2 regions of the Streptosporangium sp. NPDC023825 genome follow, and region 1 is predicted to be linked to the other one. Evidence: riboswitches for the same ligand, from Rfam matches in the RefSeq annotation. Region 1 holds a riboswitch; the other holds the start of a gene.
The links. Region 1 has a riboswitch for cobalamin ahead of AB0G15_RS07705 (CbtB domain-containing protein). Riboswitches for the same ligand answer to the same signal wherever they lie in the genome.

Region 2: linked by a shared signal. The riboswitch ahead of cobN (cobaltochelatase subunit CobN) and the one ahead of AB0G15_RS07705 (CbtB domain-containing protein) in region 1 are both predicted to bind cobalamin.

What each region holds. Positions count from the first base shown of each region.
Region 1 is NZ_JBFAAE010000006.1:38,610-43,069, forward strand. Features, by position in the region: gene AB0G15_RS07690 (VWA domain-containing protein) at 1-66, opposite strand, end outside; gene AB0G15_RS07695 (histidine phosphatase family protein) at 123-686, opposite strand; gene AB0G15_RS07700 (CbtA family protein) at 683-1,423, opposite strand; gene AB0G15_RS07705 (CbtB domain-containing protein) at 1,431-1,625, opposite strand; cobalamin riboswitch at 1,660-1,789, opposite strand; gene dop (depupylase/deamidase Dop) at 1,901-3,418, opposite strand; gene AB0G15_RS07715 (acyltransferase) at 3,506-4,460, opposite strand, start outside.
Region 2 is NZ_JBFAAE010000087.1:10,076-14,535, forward strand. Features, by position in the region: gene AB0G15_RS40160 (precorrin-3B synthase) at 1-1,484, opposite strand, end outside; cobalamin riboswitch at 1,557-1,681, shown strand; gene cobN (cobaltochelatase subunit CobN) at 1,927-4,460, shown strand, end outside.

The DNA of each region.
Region 1 (4,460 bases):
GATCAGCGCGAGTTTCAGGTCCTCCAGCCCCACGATCGCGGTGAAGGGATAGCGGGAGTCACGCACCTTCGGGATCTCCTGTCCGTCTCGTCGAATCAAAGGGTCGCCGGGCGCTCGAACCGTCATGGCAAGTAACTGAGCCGCCAGCGCCCGCCGCGCCCGGTGAGCGTCACGCGGGCCAGCGGCGCGACGTCGACGCGCCAGAAGGCCTGGGCGGGGGCGCCGAGGGCGTGGACGACCGCGGCGCGGATGACCGCCGGGTGGGTGACCGCGACGGTCCTGCCGGGGGCGCGGACGGCGAGCCAGCCGGACACCCTGGCCAGGAGCGCGGTGACCGGCTCCCCGCCGTGCGGCGCCGCGCCGGGGTCGCCGAGCCAGGAGGCGAGCGCCTCGGGTTCCGCGGCCTCGACCTCGCCGAGCGTCATCCCGCTCCAGCGGCCGTAGTCGCAGTCGGCCAGCAGCGGGTCGTGCTCGGCCCGCAGGCCGAGCGCCGCCGCCGTCTGGACGCAGCGCAGCTCGGCGGGGCAGGCCGCGGGACCCGGGCCGAGGTCCCGCGCCATCCCCTCGGCCCGGCGCAGGCCGGGTTCGTCGAGTGGTTCGTCACCCGGGAACGCGGCCCGTACCGTCGCCGAGGTGGAGGCGTGGCAGACCAGGAGCAGGCGGGTGACCCCCGAGGGGGTCGTCACACCGGGCCGCGCCCGCGGGCGGCGAAGGCGAACAGCGCGCCGACGCCGGCCCAGAAGACCACCTGGGTCCCCATGGAGGCGACCCGGAAGTCCCACAGGAGGTCGGCGGGGAAGCCCCGGGGCACCTCCGAGATCTCCGGCAGGAGGATCCAGGCCGCGACGACGGGGACCAGGAGGGTGGCGCCCGCCGACAGCCAGCGCACCCACGGTTCGCTCCGCGAGGCGTAGCGGTAGGCGGCGACCGCGGCGGCGACGGCGAGGATCCCGATGACCACCGCGACCAGGTACAGCACGGTGCGCTGGTCGATGGTCTCCGGGTCACCGACGGCCGGCGGGTTGGCGGGGTACTTCACGAAGGGGATGAGGACCACGGAGGTGAACGCGGCGGCGGCGAGGGTGACCGCGAGCACCGGTTCCGAGCGGGGGCCCGCCCGGCCGCGTACGGCCGCGTAGACGAGGGAGAACAGGCCCCCGACCGCCAGGCCGTACAGGCCGAGGGCGAGGAAGAGCCCGAAGCGCTGCCCGTCCCTGCTGACCAGGGCCTCCTCCTCGTCGTGGGAGTGGGCGGCGGTCCCGGTGTCGTCGTGTGGTCCGGCCGGGGCGGCGGCCGCGGCCGCCTCCTCCAGCGCGATGGCCTGGTCGATGCGAGGTTCGCCGACGGTGTAGGCGAAGACGGCCGCGAGCAGCCCTGCGAGCAGTCCGACGACGAGGCCCCGGACGATGAGTTTGGTGATCACCTGTGGCTCAGTGGCACGGCACGCCGAGCAGGTGACGCCCGTCGTGCATGAGTTCGTGCAGGTAGTTCCCCGCCTGTGAGATCGCTCCCTGGTCGAAGGTGACCAGGTAGGCGAGGAGCAGCAGCACCGGTACGGCGAGCAGCCAGCGGGTGAGCGAGGGCCATGGGATGGGCTGGGTGTGCGGTGCCGAGATCTGGCTCACGGCTACCTCCTCCGGGATTGACGCGTCCCTTTTCGTAGGTCGGTGGCGGCCGAGTGTGACCTGGCTTCCGGCTCCTGGGAGCCGGTTACAGTGGCGCGACCGCACCGGAGTTTCACCGGATTTCCCTCGCACCGCCACAAAACACCCGGAACGTATCCCGGTTCTCTGTCCCCCGTCAATCCGGGTGTCCGGTTTGACGGGCTCCGGCCGTCACGGGGTGCGGGCATGACGAGGGGGGAGGCGGCCCGGCCGGACCGCCTCCCCCCTCGCGTGAGTCACTGCTCGCCGGTCAGCGCCGTCACCAGCTCCGCGGCGGTACGGCAGCGGTCGAACAGCTCGCCCACGTGTGCCTTGGTGCCGCGCAGCGGCTCAAGGGTGGGGACGCGCTGCAGCGACTCGCGGCCGGGGATGTCGAAGATGACCGAGTCCCAGGAGGCCGCGGCCACCGACTCGCTGTACTGGCTCAGGCAGCGGCCGCGAAAGTAGGCCCGGGTGTCGTTGGGCGGCACCTCGATGGCCCGCTGGACCTCTTCCTCGGTGACCAGGCGCTGCATGCGGCCCCGTGCGACCAGCCGGTTGTAGAGCCCCCGGTCGGGACGGATGTCGGAGTACTGGAGGTCGACGAGCTGCAGGCGCGGATGCGACCAGGGCAGGCCGTCACGGGTGCGGTAGCCCTCCAGGAGCTCCAGCTTGGCCACCCAGTCGAGCTCCCCGGACAGCTGCATCGGGTCCTCCGCCAGACGGGTGAGGACCGACTCCCAGCGCTCGAGGATGTCCTTGGTGGGCTCGTCCAGGCCGTTGGCGCTGCGCTCCTCGGCGTACTTGCGGGCGAGCTCCAGGTACTCCATCTGCAGCTGCACCGCCGTCAGCCTGCGGCCGTCGCGCATGGAGATCTCGTACTTGAGCGTGGGGTCGTGCGAGACCGCGCGCAGGGCCTGGACGGGGTTGTCCACGGCCAGGTCGCGGGTGAAGTAGTTGTCCTCGATCATGGCCAGGACGAGCGCGGTCGACCCCAGCTTCAGGTAGGTCGAGATCTCCGACATGTTGGCGTCGCCGATGATGACGTGCAGGCGGCGGTATTTCTCCGGGTCGGCGTGGGGCTCGTCCCGGGTGTTGATGATCGGCCGCTTGAGCGTCGTCTCCAGGCCCACCTCGACCTCGAAGAAGTCGGCCCGCTGGCTGATCTGGAAGCCCTCGCCCCGGGAGTCCTGGCCGATGCCGACCTTGCCCGCGCCGGTGACGACCTGCCGGGAGACGAAGAACGGCGTCAGGTGCCTGACGATGTCGGCGAACGAGGTGGCCCGGCGCATGAGGTAGTTCTCGTGACAGCCGTAGGAGGCGCCCTTGTTGTCGGTGTTGTTCTTGTAGAGCTGGATCGGGGCGTTGGCCGGCATCGCCGAGGCGCGGACCGCCGCGTCGTGCATCACCCGCTCGCCCGCCTTGTCCCAGATCACCGCCGCCCGGGGATTGGTGCACTCGGGCGTGGAGTATTCGGGGTGGGCGTGGTCGACGTACAGCCGGGCCCCGTTCGTGAGGATCACGTTCGCCAGGCCGAGGTCCTCGTCGGTCAGCTGGCTCTGGTCGGCCACTTCCCGCGCGAGGTCGAACCCCCGTGCGTCCCGCAGCGGGTTCTCCTCCTCGAAGTCCCATCGCGCGCGCCGAGCCCTCGCGGCCGAGGCCGCCAGATAGGCGTTCACGACCTGAGAGGAGGTCACCATCGCGTTGGCCCCCGGCTGTCCGGGCACGGAGATGCCGTACTCGGTCTCGATGCCCATCACCCGCCGTACCGTCATGCGCACCCTCTGTTCGTCAGGGACTGATTCTCTCCGTGGTATCTATTCCCGACCCTAGACCCTTCACTATGCCCGGTGGTCGGACAGTTATGGCACCGAAGCCTTTTCGCCCGTTGCGAGGGGGATCGAGGAGAGCGCGGGGAGCTGTGACGGGGACGGGGATGCGGCCCTTCTCCGCCTCCTGGACTTGACGAACTCCTGAAGCGGACGCTCGGCCAACCGGTACACCAGGTAGGAGAACGCCATCGCGGCCAGCACGGTGACCAGCGCGGTCAGCGGGGGCGGCAGCACGTCCCGCAGGGCGGGGACGATCAGGACCGCGGCCGGGGTGTGGAACAGGTAGAGCGGGTAGGTGAGCGCGCCCAGGACGACCAGGCCGCGCCAGCGCAGCCACCCCAGCCAGCCGAGCGCCACCATCGCCATGAGCACGTAGAAGCCGATCACGGTGGCGGCCACGGCCCACTCGGGCACGGGCATCGCGGCGTAGCCGACGTTCTCGATCCGCCCGGCCACCCGGTCGATCGCCGCGTTCACGGCCAGGCCGCCGCTGATCCCGGCGAGGCACCACAGGACGAGCCTGGGGCCGAACTTCGTCATCAGGAAGAACGCCATGCCGCCGACGAAGTACGCCGCGTACTTGGGCATGACCACCAGGTCGACCCAGGCCTCGTCGCTCCCGGTGAAGAACCCGGCCGCCAGCAGCCAGACGCCCATGAAGGCCAGGCAGCGGTTGAGCGTCACCCCGGCGATCACCAGGATCGAGATCAGCACGTAGAAGCGGAGCTCCACCCACAGCGACCAGTAGACGCCGTTGGCGTCGTAGACGCCGAAGGCCCGCTGGAGCATCGTGAGGTTGATCCCGTACTCGCCGAGGCCGAGCTTGGGGTCCAGGGCCGTGGCGGCCGTCAGCCCGTAGACCGCGGCGGTGACGGCCACGCTGACCCAGTAGGCGGGGAAGAGCCGCACCAGCCGGGAGAGGGCGAACGCCCCCAGGCCCCGCCCCCAGATGCTCATCAGGATCACGAAGCCGCTGATCATGAAG
Region 2 (4,460 bases), on a different contig from region 1:
CCCGGCTGTACGGCCGTGGGCGGTGCGGTCGTGGATGGCGCGGGCGGCGGGACGGCGGGCGGCGAGGTCGTGCCGACGGCTGCGGCGGTAGCTGTGGTGGTGGCGATGGCTATGGCGGCGGCCGCGTCGGCCTGGACGTCGGCCAGGGACTTGGCGCAGCCGGGGCGGCCGGTGCAGGCCGTCACCCCGATCCACGGCGAGGCGGGGTCGACGACCAGCCCGGCGGCCTCCAGCCGGGCGGCCGTGCCCGCGACCTCGGAGCGGTCCAGGCCGGGCAGGACCACGCCACGCCAGGGCGTGAGCCTGATCTCCCCGCCCGAGGCGGCGTCCGCGAGCAGCAGCGCCAGCGCGGAGGTCAGCCGCCCCAGCGGGATCGCCACCCCGAGCGCGACCCGCGCGCCCCCGGCTCCGGTGCCGTTCCCGTTCCCGTTGCCGACGCCGTCCCGGGTGTCGTCCCCGGTGCCGCTCGCGGGACCCGTCTCTCCTCCGGCGCCGGTTTCGCTCCCCGTCCCGTCCGTGCTCCCGATGACGCCGACCGGCCCGAGGGACACGACCCGCGGCCTCACCGGGACGAAGGGCGTCGTACCGGGAACCCCGAGGGCGGTTCGCACGCGGGCGGCGATCAGGGCGGGGCCGTCGGGGAGTTCGGCGATCCGCCAGGCGGTGACGTCCCGGGTGGCCAGCTCGTCGAGGAACGCCTCGGCGGTGGCGAGCAGGGCGGTCACGGCTCCGGCGAGCGGGACGCGCAGGCCGGTGTCGGTCCCGGCGAGGATCAGCGCGGCCTCGTCCGGCCCCGTGAGCAGGACCCCGGCGTCCGCGCCCAGGCCGGCCACGTCCCCCCGGCCGTCGTCGAGGGCGAACATGAACCGTCCCGGCAGGGAGGCGAGGGCGGGGCGGGCGCACAGCCGCCGGTCCAGCTCGCCGATCAGCGGTGTGACGTCGGCGATCCCGCCGCCGTCCGGATGGTCCGGACCGTTCGTTCTGCCTGGAGCATCCGCGCCGCCCGGCTCGCCCGGTTCGCTCGGCCCGGTCGGTCCGCTCAGCCTGCTCGACCCGCCCGGTTCGCTCGACCCGCTCGACCCGCTCGACCCGCTCGGCCCGGTCGGTCCGCTCGACCCGGCCGGTCCGTCCAGTCCGGTCAGCGGGGAGGCGAGGATGTTGCGGATCCGCTCGTGCGTCGCCGAGGGCAGCAGGCCCGCCCGCGCCATCCGCGCGGCGAACCCGTTCCCCGTGCCGTCCCCCGTACCGCTGTCCGGATCCTCCGGGCCGAGACCGCGCACCTGGACGTTCGCGCGGGAGGTCAGCTCGATGACGCCGCCGCCGTACGCCGCTGCGGCCTCGGCGAGTTCGCGCAGCTGGAAGGGGGTGAGACGGCCTCCGGGCACGCGGACGCGAGCCAGGCCGCCGTCCGCGGCGGCATGGACCTGAAGCGCCCCGGGACACGCGTCGAGTCGCGATCGTCCGGAAAAGTCGGCAATGGACACTCGAAGGATGTTAACGCCAGTTTCTTGCAACGAACCGGACTGCCGTAGTGTCATCGGTGGCGACGGCAAAGGGAGGAAGCCGGTGTGAATCCGGCGCGGTCCCGCCACTGTAACCGGGGAGCGAACCCCACCCGGGCCACTGTCCGACGACGGGCGGGAAGGCCGGGGTGAGCACCGATCCGGGAGCCAGGAGACTCCAGCCGTCGCGGCCGACGACGACCCGGGGCGAGGACCCCGAGGGAGGAAGCTCCGTGCGCTTTTCGCCGTTCCCCCGCGACACCGTGGCATCTCCGTTCCTCCGTGATGCCGCGCGTTCTTCGCTGTTCTCCCGCAGCACGGCGGCATCACCGCCGCCCCGCCCCGCCGCGCGCTTTTCCCCGTTCCCCCGCCACGCCGTGGCATCCCCGGGCCGTACCGCCCTGCCTGTCCTGGAGTGTGGCGCGTGATCCTCCTGCTCTCGACCTCCGACACCGACCTGCTGAGCGCCCGCGCGAGCGGCGCCGGCTACCGGCTCGGCAACCCCGCCAGGCTCGCCGCCGCCGACCTCCCGCCGCTGCTGGAGGGCGCCGACCTGGTCGTGGTCCGCCTGCTGGGCGGGCGCCGCGCCTGGGAGGAGGGACTGGACGTCCTGCTCGCCGGCCCCCGGCCCGTCGTCGTGCTCGGGGGCGAGCAGGCGCCCGACGCCGAGCTGATGGAGCTGTCCACGGTGCCCGGCGGGGTCTGCGCCGAGGCGCACGCCTACCTCGCCCACGGCGGCCCGGCCAACCTGACCGAGCTGCACCGTTTCCTGTCCGACACGCTGTTGCTCACCGGCCACGGTTTCGCCGCGCCCGAGCCCACCCCCACCTGGGGGACGCTGGAGCGCGAGGCGCGCGACCAGGGCGGTCCCGTCGTCGGCGTGCTCTACTACCGGGCCCACCACGTGGCCGGCAACACCGCCTTCGTCGAGGCGCTCTGCTCGGCGATCGAGGACGCGGGCGCGCGGGCGCTGCCGGTGTACTGCGCCTCCCTACGCACCGCCGAGCCCGGCCTGGTGGAGGTCCTGCGTACGGTGGACGCCCTGGTGGTGACCGTGCTCGCCGCGGGCGGCACCCGTCCGGCGACCGCGTCGGCGGGCGGGGACGACGAGGCCTGGGACGTCGGCGCGCTCGCCGAGCTGGACGTGCCGATCCTGCAGGGCCTGTGCCTGACGAGCAGCCGGGCCTCCTGGGAGGAGAACGACGACGGCCTGTCCCCGCTGGACGCCGCCACCCAGGTCGCGATCCCCGAGTTCGACGGGCGGATCATCACGGTGCCGTTCTCCTTCAAGGAGATCGACGAGGACGGGCTCACCGTCTACGTGGCCGACCCCGAGCGGGCCTCGCGGGTGGCGGGCATCGCGGTGCGCCACGCCGCGCTGCGGCACATCCCGCCCGCCGAGCGGCGGCTGGTGCTGATGCTGTCGGCCTACCCCACCAAGCACGCCCGCATCGGCAACGCCGTCGGCCTGGACACCCCGGCCAGCCTGGTGCGGCTGCTGGCCGCGCTGCGCGAGCGCGGGTACGACATCGGTGCCGAGGACGAGCTGCCCGGGGTCACCGGGCAGGACGGCGACGCGCTCATCCACGCGCTGATCGCCGCGGGCGGGCAGGACCAGGACTGGCTCACCGAGGAGCAGCTCGCCGGGAATCCGGTGCGCATCGCGGCGAGCCGGTACGCCGAGTGGTACGCCACCCTCCCGGCGGACCTGCGCGCCCGGATGGAGGAACACTGGGGCCCGGCGCCCGGCGAGCTGTTCGTGGACAGGTCGCGCGACCCGGAGGGCGAGATCGTGCTGGCCGCGCTGCGCTCGGGCAACGTGGTGGTCATGGTGCAGCCGCCGCGCGGCTTCGGCGAGAACCCCATCGCGATCTACCACGACCCCGACCTGCCGCCCAGCCACCACTACCTGGCCGCCTACCGCTGGCTGGCCGACGGCTTCGGCGCGCACGCCGTGGTCCACGTGGGCAAGCACGGCAACCTGGAGTGGCTGCCCGGCAAGTCGGCGGGCCTGTCGGCCTCCTGCGGCCCGGACGCCGCGCTCGGCGACCTGCCGCTCATCTACCCGTTCCTCGTCAACGACCCCGGTGAGGGCACCCAGGCCAAGCGCCGCGCGCACGCCACCCTGGTCGACCACCTCGTCCCGCCGATGGCCCGCGCCGACAGCTACGGGGACATGGCCAGGCTGGAGCAGCTCCTCGACGAGCACGCCTCCATCGCGGCGATGGACCCGGCCAAGCTGCCCGCGATCCGCGCCCAGATCTGGACGCTGATCCAGGCCGCCAGGCTCGACCACGACCTCGGCGTCGCCGACCGCCCGCACGACGCCGAGTTCGACGACTTCCTGCTGCACATCGACGGCTGGCTGTGCGAGGTCAAGGACGTCCAGATCCGCGACGGCCTGCACGTGCTGGGGGCCGCTCCCGAGGGGCGGCCGCGCGTCGACCTGGTGCTGGCCATGCTCCGCGCCCGGCAGATGTGGGCGGGCAGCGAGGCGCTCGTCGGGCTGCGCGAGGCCCTCGGCCTGGCCGAGGACGGCAGCGCCGGGCGGATCGGCGTCGACGAGGCCGAGACCCTGGCCCGCGCCCTGGTCGAGGCCATGGAGCGGCGCGGCTGGGACCCATCGGCGGCGGGGGAGGTGACCGCCGAGGTCCTGGGCCGGGCGGACGCCCCGGCAGAGGGCGCCGGTTCGACCGGCACGAACGCGACCGCTCAGCGCGGCGTACCCGGTTCGACCGGCACGAACGACGCGACCGGTCGAAGCGGCGTACCCGCCTCCGGGGGAGCGGCCGTCGCGCGCGGCGTGGACGTCGGGACGGTGGAGCGGATCCTGCGGTTCGCCGCCGTCGAGGTCGTGCCCCGGCTGGCGCGCACCACCGACGAGATCGACGCGATCCTGCACGCCCTCGACGGCGGCTACGTCCCGGCCGGGCCGAGCGGGTCGCCGCTGCGCGGGCT